Regions from separate parts of the Streptosporangium longisporum genome, predicted to be linked through region 1. Evidence: riboswitches for the same ligand, from Rfam matches in the RefSeq annotation. Region 1 holds a riboswitch; the other holds the start of a gene.
The links. A riboswitch is a leader RNA that binds a small molecule or an ion and turns the genes downstream of it on or off. The one in region 1 is predicted to bind cobalamin.

Region 1 (10,772 bases):
ACCGGCAGGGTCGGCGGGGCCGGGGAGGGCCGTCGCCGGGTGCAGGACCGCGGCGGTCACCTCGGCGGCGGCGGACACCTCCCAGCCGCGTTCCTCCATGCCCTCGACCAGGGCGCGGGCCAGGGTCTCGGCCTCGTCGACGCCGATCCGCGCCGCGCTGCCGTCCTCGGCCAGGCCCAGGGCCTCGCGCAGGCCGACGAGCGCCTGGCCGCCGGCCCATATCTGCCGGGCGCGCAGCATGGCCAGCACCAGGTCCACGCGGGCCGCTCCCTCGGGGGCGGCGCCCAGCACGTGCAGGCCGTCGCGGATCTGGACGTCCTTGACCTCGCACAGCCAGCCGTCGATGTGCAGCAGGAAGTCGTCGAACTCGGCGTCGTGCGGCCGGTCGGCGACGCCGAGGTCGTGGTCCAGCCGGGCGGCCTGGATCAGCGTCCAGATCTGGGCGCGGATCGCGGGCAGCTTGGCCGGGTCCATCGCCGCGATGGAGGCGTGCTCGTCGAGGAGCTGCTCCAGCCGGGCCATGTCGCCGTAGCTGTCGGCGCGGGCCATCGGCGGCACCAGGTGGTCGACCAGGGTGGCGTGCGCGCGGCGCTTGGCCTGGGTGCCCTCGCCGGGGTCGTTGACCAGGAACGGGTAGACCAGCGGCAGGTCGCCGAGCGCGGCGTCCGGCCCGCAGGAGGCCGACAGGCCTGCGGACTTGCCGGGCAGCCACTCCAGGTTGCCGTGCTTGCCCACGTGGACCACGGCGTGGGCGCCGAAGCCGTCGGCCAGCCAGCGGTAGGCGGCCAGGTAGTGGTGGCTGGGCGGCAGGTCGGGGTCGTGGTAGATGGCGATGGGGTTCTCCCCGAAGCCGCGCGGCGGCTGCACCATCACCACCACGTTGCCGGCGCGCAGCGCGGCCAGCACGATCTCGCCCTCCGGGTCGGCCGACCTGTCGACGAACAGCTCCCCGGGGGGCGGCCCCCAGTGCCGCTCTATCCTCTCCCGCAGGTCCGCGGGCAGCGTGGCGTACCACTCGGCGTAGCGGGTCGCCGCGATGCGCACCGGGTTGCCGGCGAGTTGTTCCTCGGTGAGCCAGTCCCGGTCCTGACCGCCCGCGGCGATCAGCGCGTGGATGAGCGCGTCGCCGTCCTGCTCGGTCACCCCGGGCAGCTCGCCCTCGGCGCCGATGTCGTAGCCGCGCTCGCGCAGCGCCGCCAGCAGGCGCACCAGGCTGGCGGGGGTGTCCAGGCCGACGGCGTTGCCGATGCGGGCGTGCTTGGTGGGGTAGGCCGACAGCATCAGCACCAGCCGCCGCTCGGCGGGCGGCACGTGCCGCAGCGCGGCGTGGCGCACCGCGATGCCCGCCACCCGCGAGGCGCGTTCGGGGTCGGCCACGTAGACGGTCAGCCCGTCCTCGTCGATCTCCTTGAAGGAGAACGGCACCGTGATGATGCGCCCGTCGAACTCGGGGATGGCGACCTGGGTGGCGGCGTCCAGCGGGGAGAGGCCGTCGTCGTTCTCCTCCCAGGAGGCGCGGCTGCTCGTCAGGCACAGGCCCTGCAGGATCGGCACGTCCAGCTCGGCCAGCGCGCCGACGTCCCACGCCTCGTCGTCCCCGCCGGCCGACGCGGTCGCCGGGCGGGTGCCGCCCGCGGCCAGCACCGTCACCACCAGGGCGTCCACCGTGCGCAGCGCCTCCAGCAGGCCCGGCTCGGCGGTGCGCAGGGACGCGCAGTACAGCGGCAGCGCCCGTCCCCCGGCGTCCTCGATCGCCGAGCAGAGCGCCTCGACGAAGGCGGTGTTGCCGGCCACGTGGTGGGCCCGGTAGTACAGCACGCCGACGACCGGCCCGTCCTGGCCGCGCGCCTCGCGCTCCAGCGTCCCCCAGGTCGGGGTGGGGGCGGGTGCGGCGAACCCGTGCCCGGTGAGCAGCAGCGTGTCGGACAGGAAGCGGTACAGCTCGGTCAGGTTGGCCGGGCCGCCGTGCGCGAGGTAGGCGTGCGTCTCGGCGCACACCCCTCCGGGCACGGTGGACAGCTCCATCAGCTCGGCGTCCGGCGCCTGCTCGCCGCCGAGCACGACGACGGGACGGGGACCGGCGAGCAGGGCGTCCAGCCCCTCCTCCCAGGCGCGGCGCCCGCCGAGCAGCCGTACCACGACCACCTCGGCGCCCTCCAGCAGCGGTGGCAGGTCGGCGACGCCCAGGCGGGCGGGGTTTCCCAGGCGGTAGTCGGCGCCGCTCGCGCGGGCGCTCAGCAGGTCGGTGTCAGAGGTCGAGAGCAGCAGGATCACGCGCCACACTCCATCGGCGGGGTCGCACTGCGGTGGGGGAACGGCGAAAAGCGCACGGAGCATCCTCCCTCGGGGTCCTCGCCCCGGGTCGTCGTCGGCCGCGACGGCTGGAGTCTCCTGGCTCCCGGATCGGTGCTCGCCCCGGCCTTCCCGCCCGTCGCCGGGCAGTGGCCCGGTTGAGGTTCGCTCCCCGGTCACAGTGGCGGGACCGCGCCGGAATCACACCGGCTTCCTCCCAACGCCATCGCCACCGATGACACTACGGCAGTCCGGCTCCCCGCAAGAAACTGGCACTAGCATCCCGTGAGTGGACATTGCCGACTTTCACGGACGATCACGGCCTGACGCATGTCCCGGAGCGCTTCAGGTCCACGCCGCCGCCGACGGCGGCCTGGCCCGCGTCCGCGTGCCCGGGGGCCGGCTCACCCCCGCCCAGCTGCGCGAACTCGCCGCGGCGGCGCGCCGTCACGGTGACGGCGCCGTCGAGCTCACCTCCCGGGCCAACGTGCAGGTACGCGGCCTCGCCCACGACGACCGGACGCGGGACGTCTCCGGAGACGACCCGGCGACCGGCGCCGACGACGAGGGTCCCGGCGGTGACGACGGTGCCGGGAACGGCGTCCCGGAGGACGGGTTCGCCGCGCGGATGGCGCGGGCGGGACTGCTGCCCTCGGCCACCCACGAGCGGGTCCGCAACATCCTCGCCTCCCCGCTGACCGGCCTGGACGGTCCCGGTGGCGGCGGGGTCACCGACGTCACCCCGCTGATCGGCGAGCTGGACCGGCGACTGTGCGCCCGGCCCGCACTGGCCGCCCTGCCCGGCCGGTTCATGTTCGCCCTCGACGACGGACGCGGCGACGTGGCCGGGCTCGGCGCCGACGCGGCGGTCCTGGCCGCCGGGCCGGACCGGTTCGCGCTGCTCCTCGCCGGGACCGACACCGGCCTGCGCGTCGGGACGGACGAGGCCGTGACCGCCCTGCTCGCCGCCGCCGAGGCGTTCCTCGACGAGCTGGCCGCCCGGGACGTCACCGCCTGGCGGATCTCCGAGCTCCCCGACGGGCCCGCGCTGGTCGCCGCCCGCGTATCGGCCGCCCTCGGCCCGGACCCCACCGCGGATCGCACCGTGCAGGCGCCCCCCTCCGAGCCGGTACGGCCGCGGCCCGTGGCGCTCGGGCCCGTGGGGCTCATCGGCGCCGCCGCACCCCCCGGCACCGCCCGGAGCGATCCCGCGCGGGTCGCGCTCGGGGTGGCGGTGCCCCTGGGACGGCTGACCTCCGCCCAGGCGGAGGTGCTGGCCGACGTCGCCTCCGGCGGGGACATCCGCCTGACCCCCTGGAGAGGCGTGGTCCTGCCCGGCCTGACCCGTACCGAGGCCGTGGACGCGGCCGGCCGGTTGCGGGCCGCCGGCCTGGTCGTCGACCCCGGCTCGCCGTGGATCGGCGTCACGGCCTGCGCCGGACGTCCCGGCTGCGCCAAGTCCCTGGCCGACGTGCGGGCCGACGCGACCGCCGTCGTCGCCCTGGCCCCGCCCGCCCGGCACGCGTCCCGCACCGATACGCTCCCGGTGCACTGGGCGGGGTGCGCCAGACGCTGCGGCCGCCCGAAGGGGCGGGTCGCCGACGTGGTCGCCACCGGCCACGGCTACCGCCTGGAGCTGGACGGCACCGGCCTGACCTGCTCGGGCATCGAGGAGACCGCGGCCGCGGTGACGGCCGCCAGAGGGGAACTGTGATCGACTACGTCCGCGACGGCGCGGAGATCTACCGCCGCTCCTTCGCCACCATCCGCGCCGAGGCCGACCTGGAGGCGCTCCCCGCGGACGTCGCCCGGGTGGCGGTCCGCATGATCCACGCCTGCGGGATGGTCGACCTGGTGGACGACCTGCGCTGGTCGGCCGGGGTGGTGCCGGCGGCCCGCGAGGCGCTCCGCGCGGGCGCGCCGGTGCTCTGCGACGCCATGATGGTCGCCTCCGGGGTGACCCGTCGCCGCCTGCCCGCCGGCAACGAGGTGATCTGCACGCTCGGTGACCCCCGGGTGCCGGAGCTCGCCGCGGAGCTGGGCACCACCCGCAGCGCCGCCGCCCTGGAGCTCTGGCGCGACCGGCTCCAGGGGTCCGTGGTCGCGATCGGCAACGCGCCCACCGCGCTGTTCCGGCTGCTGGAGATGGTCGAGCAGGGTGCCGGGCGCCCGGCCGCCGTCCTCGGCGTCCCGGTCGGCTTCATCGGCGCCGCCGAGTCCAAGCAGGCCCTCGCCGAGCATCCGGCGAACCTGGAGTACCTGGTCGTGAGCGGACGCCGGGGTGGAAGCGCGATGACCGCCGCCGCGGTCAACGCGATCGCGAGCGAGGAAGAGTGAGCGACGACGTGACCGTACGCGCGACCGGACGGCTGTGGGGAGTGGGACTGGGGCCGGGTGACCCCGAGCTGGTGACCGTCAAGGCCGCCCGCCTGATCGGTGAGGCGGACGTGATCGCCTTCCACAGCGCCCGCCACGGCCGGAGCATCGCCCGCTCGGTGGCCGCCCCCTACCTGCGCGAGGGCCGGATCGAGGAACCCCTCATCTACCCGCTCACCACCGAGACCACCGACCATCCGGGCGGCTACCAGGGGGCGATCGACGACTTCTACGCCGACTGCGCCGAGCGCCTCGCGGCCCACCTGGACGCCGGTCGCGACGTGGTGGTGCTGTGCGAGGGCGACCCGCTCTTCTACGGCTCGTACATGCACATGCACAAGCGCCTGTCGCACCGCTACACCACCGAGGTGGTGCCGGGCGTGACCTCGGTGAGCGGTGCCTCGGCCGTGCTGGGACGCCCGCTGGTCGAGCGCGACGAGGTGCTGACCGTGCTGCCCGGGACGCTCCCGGCCGAGGTGCTCGCCGAGCGTCTCGCCGCCACCGACTCGGCCGCGGTGCTGAAGCTCGGCCGTACCTTCACCAAGGTCCGCGACGCCCTCGCCGAGGCCGGGCGCCTGGACGAGGCGTGGTACGTCGAGCGCGCCACCACCGGGCAGCAGCGCATCGCCCCGCTGGCCGAGGTCGACCCGGACGGCGTCCCGTACTTCTCGCTGGCGCTGATCCCCAGCCCGGTCAACGCGGCCCCTCCCGCTCCCGTCCCCGCCCCCGGGGCCGTCGCCGCGTCCCCGATCCCGATCCCGACGCCGTCCGTGGACACGGCACCGGTCGCGGGCCGGGCGCGCGGCGAGGTGGTGGTGGTCGGGCTCGGCCCGGCCGGGCGGCCCTGGCTGACCCCCGAGGCGCAGGAGGCACTGGCCGCCGTCGACGAGCTCGTCGGGTACGGCCCCTACCTCGACCGCGTCCCACCCAACCCGCGCCAGCGCCGCCACCCCACCGACAACCGGGTGGAGGCCGAGCGGGCCGCGCACGCGCTGGAGCTGGCCGCGGCCGGGTCGCGGGTGGCGGTGGTTTCCTCGGGCGATCCCGGGGTCTTCGCGATGGCCAGCGCGGTGCTGGAGGTGGCGTGCGAGCCGAGGTTCACCGGCGTGCCGGTCCGGGTGCTCCCCGGCCTGACCGCGGCGCACGCGGTCGCCAGCAGGGCCGGGGCTCCCCTGGGCCACGACTACTGCGTGCTGTCGCTGTCGGACCTGCTCAAGCCGTGGGAGGTGGTCGCCGGGCGGATCAGCGCCGCCGCGCGGGCCGATCTCGTCCTGGCGATCTACAACCCGGCCTCCCGGAGCCGTACCTGGCAGGTGGCCGCGGCCCGCGACCTGCTGCTGGAGCACCGCGCGCCGCACACGCCCGTGGTCATCGGCCGTGACGTCGGCGGCGCCGCCGAGAGCGTGACCGTCACCACCCTCGGCGACCTGGACCCGGACGCGGTCGACATGCGCTGCCTGCTGCTGGTGGGCTCCTCCACCACCCGGGTCACCGAACGGGACGGCGGCCGGGTGGTCTTCACCCCCCGGCGCTACCCGGCATGACCTCTTCCTCCGGTTCCTCCGGTTCCTCCGGTTCCTCCGGGAACGGCCGCGCCGTCCAGCCAGGCGAGCGCGGCCGGCACGTCCCCCACCGCGGGCACCCCCGCGGGCGCGGGCGGGCGGTCCACGACCACGACCGGCAGGCCGAGCTCGCGGGCGGCCCGCAGCTTCGCCGTGGTCATCTCACCGCCGCTGTCCTTGGTCACCAGCACGTCTGTCCGGTGGGTGCGCATCAGGGCCGTCTCCCCCTCCACGGTGAACGGCCCCCGGCTGAGCAGCACCTCCGTGCGGCGCGGCATCGGCGGCTCGGGCGGGTCCACCGACCGGGCCAGGAACCAGTGGTCGTCGAGGCCGGCGAAGACCGGCAGGCTCCTGCGGCCGGTCGTCAGGAAGACCCGCTCCCCCAGCGAGGGCAGCAGCGCGGCGGCGGCCTCCAGCGACGGCACCCGGCGCCAGTCGTCACCGGGCCCGGCCTGCCAGCCCGGCCTGCGCAGGATCAGCAACGGCAGGCCGGTCCGGGCCGTCGCCTCGACCGCGGAGGCGGTCATCCGGGCCGCGAACGGGTGCGTGGCGTCCACCACCGTGTCGATCCCCCGCTCCACCAGCCAGGTCGCGAGCCCGCCGGGGCCGCCGAAGCCGCCCTCGTGCACCTCGCCCACCGGCAGCCGCGGATCGCGCACCCGGCCCGCCAGCGACGACACCACGTGCGTGCCGTCGCGTCCGGCCAGCGCGGCGGCCAGCCTCCTGGCCTCGTCCGTGCCGCCCAGGATCAGGATGTTCGCCACCCCGCCCCCTCTCCCCGCCCGTACCGTCGGATGCTTGGACAATGAGCACTTCCCTGCGGCACGGCTGGACCACCGGCGCCTGCGCGACCGCGGCCACCGCGGCCGCCTACACCGCCCTGCTGACCGGCGAGTTCCCCGACCCGGTGCGGATCACCCTGCCCGGCGGGCGGCAACCGTCCTTCGCGCTGGCCACCGAGGAGCTCACCGGCGCCGTCGCGACGGCCGCGGTGGTCAAGGACGCCGGTGACGATCCCGACGTGACGCACGGCGCGCTGATCTCCTCGACCGTACGGCACGGAGTCCCCGGCACCGGGGTGGTCTTCGGCGCGGGCCCGGGGGTCGGCACCATCACCAAGCCCGGCCTGCCGCTGCCGGTGGGCGAGCCCGCGATCAACCCCGTCCCCCGCGCGATGATGCGCGAGCACGTGGCCCGGGTCGCGGCCCGGCACGGCGGGAGCGGCGACGTGTTCGTGGAGATCGCCGTGGAGGGCGGCGCGGAACTGGCGAAGAGAACCTGGAACCCGCGCCTGGGGATCCTGGGCGGCCTGTCGATCCTCGGCACGACCGGGATCGTGGTGCCCTACTCGTGCTCGGCCTGGATCGACAGCATCCGCCGCGGCATCGACGTGGCCAGGGCCGCGGGCCGTACCCATGTCGCCGGTTGCACCGGCAGCACCTCCGAGAGGGTCGCGGCCGAGCTGTACGGGCTTCCCGAGGACGCGCTGCTGGACATGGGCGACTTCGCCGGGGCGGTGCTGAAGTACCTGCGGCGGCACCCCGTTCCCCGGCTGACCATCGCCGGGGGTGTCGGCAAGCTCTCCAAGCTCGCCGACGGTCACCTCGACCTTCACTCCGGGCGCTCCCAGGTCGATCCCGCGATGCTGGCCGGGCTGGTGCGCTCCGCGGGCGGGGACGAGGACCTGGCCGGTCGCGTCCTGGAGGCCAACACGGCGCTGCACGCGCTGCACCTGTGCCAGGAGGCGGGCCTGCCGCTGGGCGACCTGGTCGCCGAGGGGGCCCGCCGCACCGCCGCGGGCGTGCTGCGCGAGGCGCCGGTGGCCGTGGACGTGGTGGTCATCGACCGTGCCGGCACCGTCGTCGGCCGCGCGGGCTGACCCTGCCCGCCTTCCGGCCCGCGTCCGCGTGGCCGCGATCGGTCCGGCCCCGTCCCGCACGACCGGGTCCCGCACGACCGGGTCCCGCCCGGTCCGCGCGGCCGTGATCCGTCCGGTCTCGTCCCGCACGGCCGGGTCCCGCCCGGCCCGCGCGGCCGGGCGGTCTGGAGCGGGTCAGTCACGGCGGCGCGCGGCCGAGTACAGGTGGCTGTCGGGGAACTCCGAGGCGGTCAGCACCCGGCCCACCACGATCACCGCCGTCCGCAGGATCCCGGCCCGGCGGACCTGGGCGGCGATGTCGTCCAGGGTCCCGCGCAGGATCACCTCGTCGTCGCGGCTGGCGCGGGCCACCACCGCCACCGGGCAGTCGGCGCCGTAGTTGGGCACGAGCTCGGCCGCCACCTCCTCGATGTGCTGCACCGCGAGGTGCAGCACCATCGTGGCCCGGCTCCGGCCCAGCGTGCCGAGATCCTCCCCCTCGGGCATCGGGGTGGCCCGCACCGACGTGCGGGTCAGCACGATCGTCTGCCCCACCCCGGGCACGGTGAGCTCGCGCCGCAGCGACGCCGCGGCGGCCGCGAACGCGGGAACCCCGGGCACCACCTCGTACGGCACCCCCTCGGCGTCCAGCCGCCGCATCTGCTCGGCCATCGCGCTGAACACCGACGGGTCGCCGGAGTGCAGCCGGGCCACGTCGTGCCCGGCCCGGTGCGCGGCGACCATCTCCGCGACGATCTCCCCCAGCGCCAGCCTGGCCGTGTCGACCAGCCGCGCGCCCGGCGGGCAGGACTCCAGCAGCTCCCGGGGGACCAGCGACCCGGCGTACAGGCAGACCGGCGCGGCCTCGATGGCCCGCTGTCCCCGTACGGTGACCAGGTCCGCGGCACCGGGCCCGGCACCGATGAAACGCACCGTCATCGCTCTTCCCCACTCCGCGAGCACGTCCAGATCGTGACCGGCATCATCGGCCGCCAGCCGGTGAACCCTCCCACCGGGGCGGCCCTGCTGACCGCCAGCCGCACCAGTTCCCCTCCCAGCTCGCCGTGCCGGGAGGCCAGCACCGCCTCCGACTCGACGGTCACCGCGTTGGCCACCAGCCTTCCTCCCGGCCGCAGCGCCTCCCAGCACGCCTCCACCACTCCCGGCAGGGTCACCCCGCCGCCGATGAAGACGGCGTCGGGCCGCTCCAGGCCGGCCAGTGCGGCGGGGGCGGCGCCGGTCACCACCTCCAGGCCGGGTACGCCCAGCGCCGCGGCGTTGCGGGCGATCGCCGCCGCGCGGCCGGGGTGGGACTCCACCGCGACGGCGCGGTTGTCCGGGTGCGCGCGCATCCACTCCACGCCGATGCTGCCCGCCCCCGCGCCGACGTCCCAGAGCAGCTCCCCGGGGGCCGGTGCCAGCCGGGAAAGGGTGACCGCCCGCACCTCCCGCTTGGTGAGCTGGCCGTCGTGCTCGAACGCCTCGTCCGGCAGGCCCGGCAGCCGCGGCAGCGCCACCGTCCCGGTATCCGCCCGGCACTCCACGGCCACCACGTTGAGGTCGTGGGCCGCCGGCAGGGACCATCCGGCGGCCGTGCCGGTGACCACCCGCTCCTCGGCGGCGCCGAGCCGCTCCAGGACCGTCACCGAGCTGGCCCCGTACCCGCGGGCGACGAGCAGGGCGGCGACCGTGGCCGGGGTGCGCCCGTCGGCGCCGAGGACCAGGACGCGCAGGCCGTCGTGGACGGCGGGGTGCAGCACCTCGGCCGGGCGCGCCACCAGGCTGACCACCTCGACCCGGTCGAGCGCCCAGCCCAGCCGGGCACAGGCCAGCGAGGCCGACGACGGGTGCGGCAGCACCCGGACCCGGTCGGCGCCGAGCAGCCGTACCAGGGTCGTGCCGATCCCGTGGAACATGGGGTCGCCGCTGGCCAGCACGCAGATCCTGCGGCCCCGGTGGGAGGCGATCAGGCCGGGCAGTGCCGGAAGCAGCGGCGAGGGCCACGTCACCCGTTCGGCACCGGATTCGGGAACGAGCGCGAGCTGCCGCGCGCCGCCCATCAGCACCTCGGCGGCGTGCAGCTCCCGGCGCGCCGCCTCCGGCAGGCCGGCCCAGCCGTCCGCCCCGATCCCGACCACGGTCACCGGGCCGGTCGCGGGGTCGGTGACGGCCTCGGTCACCGGGCCGGTGAGACCGGTCGCGGGGCCGGACACGGGACCGGTCGCAGGGCCGGTCACCGGGTCAGACATTGCCCAGCACCCGGGTGACACGGATCTCCACCACCACGCGGGCGGGGTTCTCCCTCGGCACCCGGTAACGCTCGGCATAGCGACGCTCGGCGTCCGCGACCGACTCCGGGTCGGTACGGATCACCGCCCGCCCCTGCAGCGTCGACCAGCGCCGCCCGTCCACCTGGCAGACCGCGACGGCCGCGCCTTCCTCACCCGCCGCCAGCACGTGCCGGACCTTGTGCGACCCGCCCGACGTGATCACCCTGGCGATCCCGGAGTCGGCGTCCAGCGTCACCCCCACCGGGACCACGTGCGGCGTGCCGTCGGCGCGCACGGTGCTCAGCGTGCACAGGTGACGCTCCCGCCAGAAGGCGCGGAGCTCCTCTCCGAGATCCTTCAACGCCCCGCCCCTCCCGACGCCGTTCCATCGGGCGACATGCTAGCCCTGCCCCC
Region 2 (10,772 bases), on a different contig from region 1:
CGGCCAGGTCGATCAGCGCCTTCTGCGGCAGCTCCCAGGCGGTCCGGTAGAGCGGCTTGAGGTCGTCCGGGATCTCGGGGATGTCCTGGATCGAGCCGTCGGCCCGCTTGATCGCGTCGCGGATCGCCGTGGTCCACAGCCCCCTGGCCTGCAGGTCCCGGACCAGGTAGTGGTTGACCTGGAGGAACTCCCCCGACAGGGTCTCGCGCTTGAAGACGTTGGACACCTGCGGCTCGATGCACTCGTAGCAGCCGGCGATGGAGGCGATCGTGGCGGTGGGCGCGATCGCGATCATCAGCGAGTTGCGCAGCCCGGTCACCGCGATCCGCTCCCGCAGCGCGGTCCACCGCGCCGACGTGGCCGCGCCGTAGTGGTCGGGGTGCAGCACCCCGCCCGCGGCCCTGGTCTCCTCGTACGAGGGGTGGCGGCCCCGCTCGGCGGCCAGGTCGCAGGAGGTCGCGTAGGCGGCGAGCGCGATCTCCTCGGAGATCCTGGTGGACAGCTCCAGCGCCTCGGGTGAGTCGAACGGGAGCCGGAGCGTGAACAGCACGTCGGCCAGGCCCATCACGCCGAGCCCGATCGGCCGCCACCTGAGGTTGGCGTCGCGGGCCTCGGGGGTCGGGTAGAAGCCCAGGTCGATGGTGCGGTCCAGGAAGCGCACGGCGGTGCGGACGGTCGCGCGCAGCCGGTCCCAGTCGATCCCGGCGACCCGCGCGGTCCCGTCGTCCCCCGCGACCGCGCCGTCCCCCGGGGTCCCGTCGTCCCCCGCGACCGCGCTGGCCCCCGAGGTCGCGTCGTTCCCCGGGGGGACGTCGTGCGCGGGGGTCGTGACCAGGTGCGCGGCCAGGTTGATCGAGCCGAGGTTGCAGACCGCGGTCTCGGCGTCCCCGGTGACCTCCAGGATCTCCGTGCAGAGGTTGGACAGGTGGATGACGTTCTGCGGCCTGCCCGTCTGGTTGGAGGTCCGGTTGGCCGCGTCCTTGAAGGTCATCCAGCCGTTGCCGGTCTGGGCGAGCGTGCGCATCATCCGCCCGTACAGGGCGCGGGCCGGGATCCGCCGGACGAACCGGCCCTCGGCCTCGGCGGCCCGGTAGGCCTCGTCGAACGCCGTCCCGTACAGGTCGGTCAGGTGCGGGACCTCCTTGGGGTCGAACAGCGACCACACCTCGTCGGCCTCGACCCGGCGCATGAACTCGTCGGGGATCCAGTTGGCGAGGTTCAGGTTGTGCGTGCGCCGGGCCTCCTCACCGGTGTTGTCGCGCAGTTCGAGGAACTCCTCGACGTCGGCGTGCCAGGGCTCCAGGTAGACGCAGGCCGCGCCCTTGCGCCGGCCGCCCTGGTTGACCGCGGCGACGCTGGCGTCCAGCGTGCGCAGCCACGGCACGATGCCGTTGGAGTGGCCGTTGGTGCCGCGGATCAGCGAGCCGCGCGAGCGGATCCGCGTCCAGGCGATCCCGATCCCCCCGGCGTACTTCGACAGCCGGGCGACCTGCCCGTAGCGCTCGTAGATGGACTCCAGCTCGTCGCGGGGCGAGTCGAGCAGGAAGCACGAGGACAGCTGGGGACGGCGCGAGCCGGAGTTGAACAGCGTCGGAGAGCTGGGCAGGTACGACAGCGAGGCCATCAGCGCGTACAGCTCGGCGGCCTCCTCGACGGTCTCGGACAGGCCGCAGGCCACCCGGAGGAAGAAGTGCTGCGGACGCTCCAGCACCGCACGGGTGCTCGGGTGGCGCAGCAGGTAGCGGTCGTAGACGGTGCGCAGCCCGAAGTACTCGAACCCGGCGTCGGCGTCCGGCACGACCAGCGCGTCCAGGGCCTCGGCGTGCGCGGCCACGAACTCCGCGAGCCGGTCCTGCACCAGCCCGGCCCGGTGGGTGGCGGCGACGGAGTCGGAGAAGCTCCGCACGCCGTGCCCGGCGGCCTCGTCGGCGATCAGCTCGGCCAGCATGGCGGCGGCGATCCTGGAGTTCTCCGGATCGGTGATCACCCGGGCTGCGGCCTCGTCGATGGCCAGCCTGCGGCCGTCGGCCCCGCCGTCCCCGGCCCGCGCGCCACCGTGCGGCACCGGCCCTCCGGTGTCACCGGATCGGCGCTCCCCGCCGTCCCCCGCCGGAGCGTCGATCTCCGTCACGGTCTGCGTCATGGCCTGTGCCACGGTCTCTGTCACGTACTGCCCCTCGCTCGCTCGGACTCTCCCCCTGCGGTCCCGCCGGGGGCACGCGTCCGCGAGCGATTCCGGGCACGCCGGACCGCCTCGTTCCGCGGGCCCTCCCACGAGGCCCTGGACAACCACGTCACCGGCAGGTCTTCGGACTCACGGGCGCACCGCACACGCCTACCGGCCGTCGCTTCCCGGGCATGACGCACCCAGTGCTCGATGACGGCTTTCGTTCCCGCTCACCGCTGCGGGGCAGTCCCGGAATCTCACCGGGTTCCCTCTTGCCTCACCCTTCACAGGTGAACCAACAACGATCAGGATCCTACATCTAGGGCCGTCTGACGCAACCACCCCAACAGGTTGTGTCCGAGGACGTCGCGAGCCCGAGTTCGTGAAGCACGCCCCGGGTCCGGCCGGTCTCGGTGGACAGCCACCGGCGGAAGTCGTCGCCGCCGAGGAAGACCCGGCTCCACCCGTTCGCCGCGCACAGGGCACGCCAGTGCGGCGTGGCGTCGAGCCGCTCGCACAGGACGACCGCCGCGTCCCTGTCGGCCGGGCTCATGTCGCCGGGCCCGAGCAGCCCGCACCAGTCGCTGTACTCCAGCCGGACGTCGAGCTCCATCAGCGTCGGCGCGTCGATCCCCTCGATCCGGCCGCCCGAGGAGACCGCCAGGGGACGCAGCCGGCCGGCCGAGATCCCCGGCAGCAGAGCGCGGGCCGACCCCAGCAGGGCCGCCACCCGGCCGACCTGGAGCGCCTCGACCGCGTCCCGGGCGGCCAGGTACCCGGCGTACTCCAGCAGCCGGGTGTCCACGCCGAGGCACTTGCCGATCATGCCGTAGAGCACGTGGTCGGAACCCCCCTCCAGCCTGCCACCGATCGTCAGCCCGGCCGGGTCGTGGCGCAGCGCCGCGGCGAGATCCTCGAAGGCGCGCAGCCGGGAACCGGCCGGGACGACCAGGGCCGTCCAGTCACCGGCCAGCCGGGCGAGGGGGGTGGTGGCCCGCACCACGGCGGTGGTGTTGGCGATCTCCGCGGCGGCGAGCATCGGCATCGCGGCGACGAGCAGCCTGCCCTCGCGCGCGAAGGAGACGCCCCGGACCCCCGGGACCCCGGCGAGACCGGGGACACCGGAGGCGCCGGGGACGACGAAGGCGTCGCGCGAGACGGAGCCCAGGGGGCCGGGGCGGTCGGCGGCCATGACGGTGCGCACCAGCCCCGACCGGACCATGACGGAGGCCATCCTGCGCGCGATCCCGTCCCACCCGTGACCGTCGGCGGCGGGTTCGAGGAGGAACAGCCGGTCCACCAGCGGGCCCGCGGGTTCGTCCTCCGCCCCGCAGCCCGCGAGCAGCGCGGCCCCCGCCGCCAGCGCGAAGAACCCCCTACGGCGCATGAGCGCCCCTTCCCCCAAGAGCCCCTTATACCCTAGGTTACCTCCATGTCACTTTCTGTCATAGTGCGAGGGGTATGGCCTTAAGGAGTGGTCCTCATTCCACCGTGACGCTCTTGGCGAGGTTGCGAGGCTTGTCCACGTCCCGCTCCAGCGCCACGGCCGCGTGGTAGGCGAAGAGCTGCAGCGGGATCGAGAGCAGGATCGGGTCCAGCTCGGTCTCGTTCTTGGGCACCACGACGCAGTCGTCGGCCAGCTTGGGGTCGGCGGTGCGGTGGCCGATCATGAGCACCCGCCCGCCCCGGGCGCGGATCTCGCCCAGCGTGGTGAGGTTCTTGTCCAGCAGCTCGTCGTCGGGGACGATCGCCACGGTGGGCATCTCCGGCCCGATCAGCGCCAGCGGGCCGTGCTTGAGCTCGCTGGCCGGGTACGCCTCGGCGTGCACGTAGGAGATCTCCTTGAGCTTCTGCGCACCCTCCCGGGCCACCGGGTAGCCGCGGACCCGGCCCACGAACATCATGCTCGGCGCCCCGGCGTACTTGCGCGCCAGCTCCCTGATGACCGGCTCCAGCACCAGGATCTCCTTGATCTGCTCGGGCAGCCTGCGCAGGCCGTCGCAGATCCGCCGCCCGTCGGCCGGGGACAGGTCCCGCACCCGGCCCAGGTGCAGCGCGAGCAGCGCGAAGGCCACGGCCGTCGAGGTGAACGCCTTGGTGCTCGCGACCGAGACCTCGGGCCCGGCGTGCAGGTAGACGCCGCCGTCGCACTCGCGGGCGATCGCGCTGCCCACGGTGTTGACGATGCCGAGCACCCGGCCGCCCTTGCGCTTGAGCTCCTGCACGGCGGCGAGGGTGTCGTAGGTCTCCCCCGACTGGCTGATCGCCACGTACAGCGTGTCGGCCTCCACCACCGGGCCGCGGTAGCGGAACTCGCTGGCCGGTTCGGCGTCGGCGGGGATGCGGGCCAGTTCCTCGATGAGCTGCGCGCCGATCTGGCCCGAGTAGTACGCGGAACCGCAGCCGATGATCTTCACCCGGCGGAACGAGCGGGTCTCGCGCGCGTCCATGTTCAGGCCGCCCAGGTGCGCGACGTGGAAGCGGTCGTCCAGGCGCCCGCGCAGGGTCCTGGCCACGGTGTCGGGCTGCTCGGAGATCTCCTTGAGCAGGTAGTGCTCGTAGCCGCCGGTGTCGTAGTGCCCGGCCTCCCAGTCGACGGTCAGCGGCTCCTTGGCCGTCTCCCGCGCGTCGCTGGCGAAGGTGGTGAACCCGTCGGCCTTGAGCACCGCGATCTCGCCGTCCTCCAGGTGGACCACCTGGCGGGTGTAGCGGACCAGCGCGGCGACGTCGGAGGCGGCGAACATCTCCTTCTCGCCGATGCCCAGCACGATCGGGCTGCCGTTGCGCGCCACGACCACCTCACCGGGCCGCTCGGCGTCGAGCACCGCGATGCCGTACGTGCCGACGATCCGCTTGAGCGCGGCGCGGACGGCCTCCTCCAGCGAGTCGGCCTCCTTGACGGTCCGGGCGATCAGGTGCGCCAGCACCTCGGTGTCGGTCTCCGAGAGGAAGACCACGCCGTCGGCCTCCAGCTTGGCGCGCAGCTCGTCGGCGTTCTCGATGATGCCGTTGTGCACGACGGCGATGCGCTCGTCGGCCGACAGGTGCGGGTGGGCGTTGACGTCGCTGGGCGCGCCGTGGGTGGCCCACCGGGTGTGGCCGATGCCCAGGCCGCCCTTGAAACGCGCGGGCATGGCCGCCGCGAGGTCGGCCACCCGGCCCTTGACCTTGCGCATCTTGAGGCCCTTGTTGGAGACCACCACCCCGGCGGAGTCGTAGCCCCGGTACTCAAGACGCTGCAGGCCCTCCAGCAGGATGGGTGCCGCGTCCTTGGGCCCCACATAGGCCACGATTCCGCACATACGAGCGCTCCTTCTATCCGTGGACGATCCGGCGCGACTGCTATCCGTAGACGATCCTGCGTAACTGGCGCAGGGAGAGCTCGGGCGCCGCGACACGGCGGACCGCCAGTTCGGCGGCCACCCTGGGGAAGATCTCGTCGTTGACCATCCCCCTGGCCTTGAGCTCGGCGTGCCGGCGCCGGACGAACTCCTCGACGGGCTCGGAGAAGTAGGCCAGGACGTCCGCCACGACCCGCGCGGCCTCGCCCGGCCCGAGCCCGCTCGTCCGGGTCAGATGAGTGATCAGATCCTCGTGCTGATGCCGCGCCATGGACACAGAGCAGGACCCTACGCATCCGGAGAAGAGAACAACAAGTTTTCTGCCCGATTTCGGGCAGAAAATCTCTTCGAATCTCAACCCTGTCAGAATGCGCGACAATCGGTAATCTCTGGTAACTCTAGGTAGTGACCGGAGAGAGAGGAACACCACCATGCGCCGCCTGCCGGGAACCGCCGTCGTCACCGCTCTCGCCGTCCTGGTCTCGGTCGTCCCCGCGCGAGCGGAACGCTCCGGCGGCCAGGCGGCGGTACCCCCGGCACCCCCGGCACCCTCCACGCCCTACGCCCCGGGGACGGCACCGGCGGGCCGGCAGGCCGCCTTCGCCGCGGCGGCGCGGGCGTACGGGGTGCCGGAGAGCGTGCTGCTCGGGGTCTCCTACCTGGAGTCGCGGTGGGACGGCCACGCGGGGCGGCCCAGCGTCTCGGCCGGGTACGGGCCGATGCACCTGGTCGACGGCCGGGCCGAGCGGGGGCACCCGCACGGGGCGGGCGAGGACCCGCGCGGCGACGAGCGCAGGCCGAGGGTGATCCCGATCCCGCCCGTCGCGCCGTCCTCGCCGGAGGACACCCTGCGACGGGCCTCGGAGCTGTCCGGCATCTCCCCCGACCGGCTGCGCCGGGACCCTTCCGCCAACATCATGGGCGGTGCCGCGCTGCTCGCCGCCTACCAGCGCGCCACCGGCGGCGACCCGGACGCCGGGCCCGCGGGCTGGTACGGGGCCGTGGCCCGCTACTCCGGCCCCCTCGGCGAGACCCCGGGAACGGGCGCGGAGGCGGAAGCGGGAACGGGCGCCGGGACGAGCGGGAGGGCGGACGCGGTAACGGGCAAGAATGCGGGTGCGGATGCAGGTGCGGATGCGGGAACGGATGCGGGAACGGACGCGGATGCGGACGTGGACGCGGACGGGGCGGTGGTCCTGCCGGAGGCGGCGCGCTCCTTCGCCGACGAGGTCTACGCGACGATCCGCGCCGGTGTCGCACGCGTGACCGACGACGGCGAGCCGATGGTCCTGCCCGCGAGGCCCGGCCTGGCGCCCCGGACCCCGCCTGCCCGGACCTCGCCCCTCCCGTCCGCCACGCCCCCGCCCGCCCGGACACCCTCCCCCCGGACGGCACAGCGCCGCGTCCTCGATCCCGTGCCCACCGGCACCCCCGCCACCGCACGCCCCGCCACCGCACGGCCGGCCGCGGTGCGGTCCGCCACCGCACGATCGGCCACCGCACGGCCGGCCACGGTGCGGTCCACCGGACGGCCCGCGCGCCCCGCACGGCCCGTCGCGGTACAGCCTCCCGCGGCGGCACGGCCCCCTGTCACGGCGGGCACCACCGCCGCACGGCCACCCGCAGCCGTACGGCCCCCCGTCGCCGCACGGCCACCGGTCGCCGCACGCCCGCCCATCGCACGACCACCCGCAAGGCCGGCCGCGGCACGACCCCCCGCGGCCGTGCCGCCCGCCGGGCCCGACTGCCCCAGGAGCGTCTCCTGCGAATGGCTTCCCGCCGTCTACCAGCGGCTCAAGGGCGGCGGGTACGGCAACCACGACCGCGTCGAGGGGCGGCGGCAGATCGACTACATCGTGATCCACGACGGCGAGACCACCTACGACGCCATGACCCGGCTGGCCAAGAACCCCGACTACCTGAGCTGGCACTTCACCATCCGCTCCCGCGACGGCCACATCGCCCAGCACCTGCGGGGCAAGGACATCGGCTGGCACGCCGGGAACTGGTACGTCAACTCCCGCTCCATCGGCCTGGAGCACGAGGGGTACCTGGCCAGGGGCGGCACCTGGTTCACCGAGGCGATGTACGTGGCGTCGGCCAGGCTGGTGCGCCACCTCGCGGACACGTACGACATCCCTCTCGACCGGGCGCACATCCTCGGGCACGACAACGTGCCCGGCACCACCCCCCAGACCGTGAGCGGCATGCACGACGACCCCGGCCCCTACTGGGACTGGGGCCACTACTTCGAGCTGCTCGGCAGCCCGCTGCGCGCCTCGGGCGGCGAGAACGCCCGCTCGGTGCTGATCAAGCCCCACTACGCCTCCAACAGCCCGGGCTTCACCGGCTGCCCCGGCGGGTGCCGCAGGCTCGGCGCCGCCTCGGTCTGGCTGCGCACCCGTCCCTCCCCCACGGCGCCGCTGGTCAAGGACGTCGGCAAGCACCCCACCGGCGGGTCCAGCTACAGCGTCTACGACCACGCCGCCCGCGCCTCCACCGGCCAGCGGTACGCGCTCGCCGATCGCCGGGACGGCTGGACCGCGATCTGGTACCTCGGGCAGAAGGCCTGGTTCAGCGATCCGGCCGCCGCCCCGACCTCCCTGCCCGCGTCCGGCCCGCTGGTCACCCCGCGACCGGACCGTGCCCCGATCAAGGTGTACGGCAGGGCCTACCCGGGGGCGTCGGCCTATCCCAGGGGCGTGCCCTTCCAGCCGCTGGCGCCGCTGCAGTACTCGATACCCGCCGGGCAGGTGTACAGCGCCGCGATGACCAGGCGGGCCCGCTACCTGCGGGCCTCCTCCTACGACACCTCCAGGCACCGGGTCGTCGTCGGGAAGGTCCGCTACCGGCAGATCCAGTTCGGCCACCGGGTCATGTTCGTCCGCGCCTCCGACGTCCAGCCGGTCACGGCGGAGGATGCTGCGGGGTCCGATGTGGTGCGCGCATCCGCCCGGCGGAGGCGCTAGAGTTTCCACGTGCTCCGGAGACGTCTCCGGGGGCACGCGGAAGTGGCTCAGTGGTAGAGCATCACCTTGCCAAGGTGAGGGTCGCGGGTTCGAATCCCGTCTTCCGCTCCGGCGGATCCTCCGGGATCCGGCCGGTGGAGTGGCCGAGAGGCGAGGCAACGGCCTGCAAAGCCGTCTACACGGGTTCAAATCCCGTCTCCACCTCAACCGCACGGCCGACGGACCCCCCGGGATCCGGTAAAGTGGTGCGGGCGCCGAGGGGAAACCCGGAGCGGATACGCGGAAGTGGCTCAGTGGTAGAGCATCACCTTGCCAAGGTGAGGGTCGCGGGTTCGAATCCCGTCTTCCGCTCTGATTCACCCGAGGACGATTAGCTCAGCGGGAGAGCGCTTCCCTGACACGGAAGAGGTCACAGGTTCAATCCCTGTATCGTCCACCAGACAGATCCCAGGCCGACGGCCTGGGATCTTCTGTTTCCCGGACGTGCCTCCGCCCGGACGAGTTCCCATCCGCCGCCCGGACGAGACGATCACCCCCGCCCCTGGGCACGGGCACGGACGGCCCCGGCCCCGCGCCGGGCCCCCTCGGCCCGGCCCTACCCCGGCCCGCCTCGGCCGGGAAGCGGCCGGACCGTGCCGGACGCGGCCGGACGCGGCGGACCATGTCGGACGATGCCGGACGTACATCCGGGCAGTTGTTACGATCGCCTTCCGGTCCGCGCCATCCATCCGGGAAAGAGGCACCATGGAGGGACGCACGACCTGAAACCCGGTTAATCGCTATGCTCGTGAAACACGGCAAAGGGGGCGAGCCTGTGCAGCGCGTGGTGGTCGATCCGGAGGTGCCCAGGGAAGTCGCCGACCTCTTCCGCAGTAGCGGGCCGATGCTCTCCCGCTTCCGTGCCGGACGGGTGCCCCGGCAGACCGGTGACTCCCGCCTCCCGGGAAAGCTCGTCGGAGCCCTCGGCGTGTCCACGGCCCTGCTGTCGGCCGCTCTCGGCGTGCTCGGCGGCTCGCCGCTGCTCGCCATCTTCCTCATGATCATGCTGGGCGGCATCTCCCTGGTCATCCTGACCGTGGTGTACATCGCCAGGAAGCCCTCCTCCGTCGACTCCGTCGAGCGCGTGCTGTACCGGCACTGCCTGGACTGGCAGGGGCGCTTCCTGATCCTGGAGGACTTCGACCACGACGCCAGGCACCTGCTCGGCCGGGTCCAGCGGGCCATCGACTTCATCGTGAAGTCCCGCACCAACTCCCTGGGCATGCTCGACAGCGTCCGCAACTCCGTGATGCTCCCGGCCGAGGAGTGGGAGATCGCCCGGCTGCTGACGAAGCTCTCCGCGCTGCGCGCCAGGCACCGCCACCTGGCCAGGGGCGGCAGGAGCCCGGAGGTGGTCGCGGCCATGGCTCCGCTGGAGCGTGCCCTGGCCGCCAGCGAGGCCGCGGTGATCGCGCGGGTGGAGGCGCTGGAACGGTACGCGCGCCACGTGGCCGACGCCGATCGCGCCCTTCTCTCCCAGGGACAGATCGAGGTCCTCAAGGCCCACCTGCCCGAGTACGAGCAGCTCGTCGCCGAGGCGGGCGCCTCGACCTTCGCACTGCCGGAGATCGGGTATCTCAGTGACGACGCCGCCATGCTCCGGCGGGCGCTGCGCGAGAGCGTACGCTCGGCACACGAGGCGTTCCGGCATCTCGACGGCTGATGTGAACACGTAGAGGTCCTGACTGATACGGAGGGCGAGCCTGTGCGGCGCGTGGTGGTCGATCCCGAAGTTCCCGCCCACGTCGCCGACCTGTTCCGCCGACACGGATCGATGCTGTCGCGCATCCGGGCCGGGTGGAGCCCCGAGCCGCCGTCGTCCGCGTCCCGCCTGCCGGGCCGTTTCCTGCAGGCGGGCGGTGCGCTCTCGGGGCTGTTGCTGGTGACGCTGCTGTTCCTGCTGGACGTGGGGCAGCTGTTCTTCTTCGTGGTGGCGCTGCTGCTGTTCGTGGTCTTCGTCGGTCTCCTCGCCGCCCCCGATCCCGTGGAGCTGGAGTCGGAGGAGACCGAGCTGTACCGCGAGGCCCGCTGGTTCGAGGGCCGCTACCTGCTGGCCGAGGACTTCGACCACGACGCCGGCCGGCTGCTCGACCGCACCCAGCAGTCGGTCGACTTCATCCTGCACTCCCAGGTCAACGCCACCGGCCTGCTGGACGACGCGCGCAACGCGGTGATGCTCCCCGCGCAGGAGTGGGAGATCGCCCGGTTGCTCACCAAGCTCTCCGCCCTGCGGAACGAGCACCGGGAGTTCGCCTA

Region 2: it holds a riboswitch for cobalamin, as region 1 does, so the genes downstream of both, ABD832_RS26905 (ribonucleoside-diphosphate reductase subunit alpha) here and cobN (cobaltochelatase subunit CobN) in region 1, are expected to answer to the same signal.

What each region holds. Positions count from the first base shown of each region.
Region 1 covers NZ_BAAAWD010000031.1:78,225-88,996, forward strand. Annotated here, with positions in the region: gene cobN (cobaltochelatase subunit CobN) at 1-2,274, opposite strand, end outside; cobalamin riboswitch at 2,363-2,535, opposite strand; gene ABD832_RS40130 (precorrin-3B synthase) at 2,582-4,006, shown strand; gene ABD832_RS40135 (precorrin-8X methylmutase) at 4,003-4,629, shown strand; gene ABD832_RS40140 (precorrin-2 C(20)-methyltransferase) at 4,626-6,212, shown strand; gene ABD832_RS40145 (cobalt-precorrin-6A reductase) at 6,200-6,994, opposite strand; gene ABD832_RS40150 (cobalt-precorrin-5B (C(1))-methyltransferase) at 7,036-8,109, shown strand; gene cobM (precorrin-4 C(11)-methyltransferase) at 8,284-9,027, opposite strand; gene cbiE (precorrin-6y C5,15-methyltransferase (decarboxylating) subunit CbiE) at 9,024-10,337, opposite strand; gene ABD832_RS40165 (pyridoxamine 5'-phosphate oxidase family protein) at 10,330-10,719, opposite strand.
Region 2 covers NZ_BAAAWD010000015.1:103,459-114,230, forward strand. Annotated here, with positions in the region: gene ABD832_RS26905 (ribonucleoside-diphosphate reductase subunit alpha) at 1-2,167, opposite strand, end outside; cobalamin riboswitch at 2,283-2,482, opposite strand; gene ABD832_RS26910 (tripartite tricarboxylate transporter substrate-binding protein) at 2,487-3,554, opposite strand; gene glmS (glutamine--fructose-6-phosphate transaminase (isomerizing)) at 3,649-5,469, opposite strand; gene ABD832_RS26920 (hypothetical protein) at 5,510-5,779, opposite strand; gene ABD832_RS26925 (N-acetylmuramoyl-L-alanine amidase) at 5,940-8,477, shown strand; tRNA gene ABD832_RS26930 (tRNA-Gly) at 8,514-8,585, shown strand; tRNA gene ABD832_RS26935 (tRNA-Cys) at 8,611-8,681, shown strand; tRNA gene ABD832_RS26940 (tRNA-Gly) at 8,757-8,828, shown strand; tRNA gene ABD832_RS26945 (tRNA-Val) at 8,842-8,916, shown strand; gene ABD832_RS26950 (hypothetical protein) at 9,292-10,179, shown strand; gene ABD832_RS26955 (hypothetical protein) at 10,222-10,772, shown strand, end outside.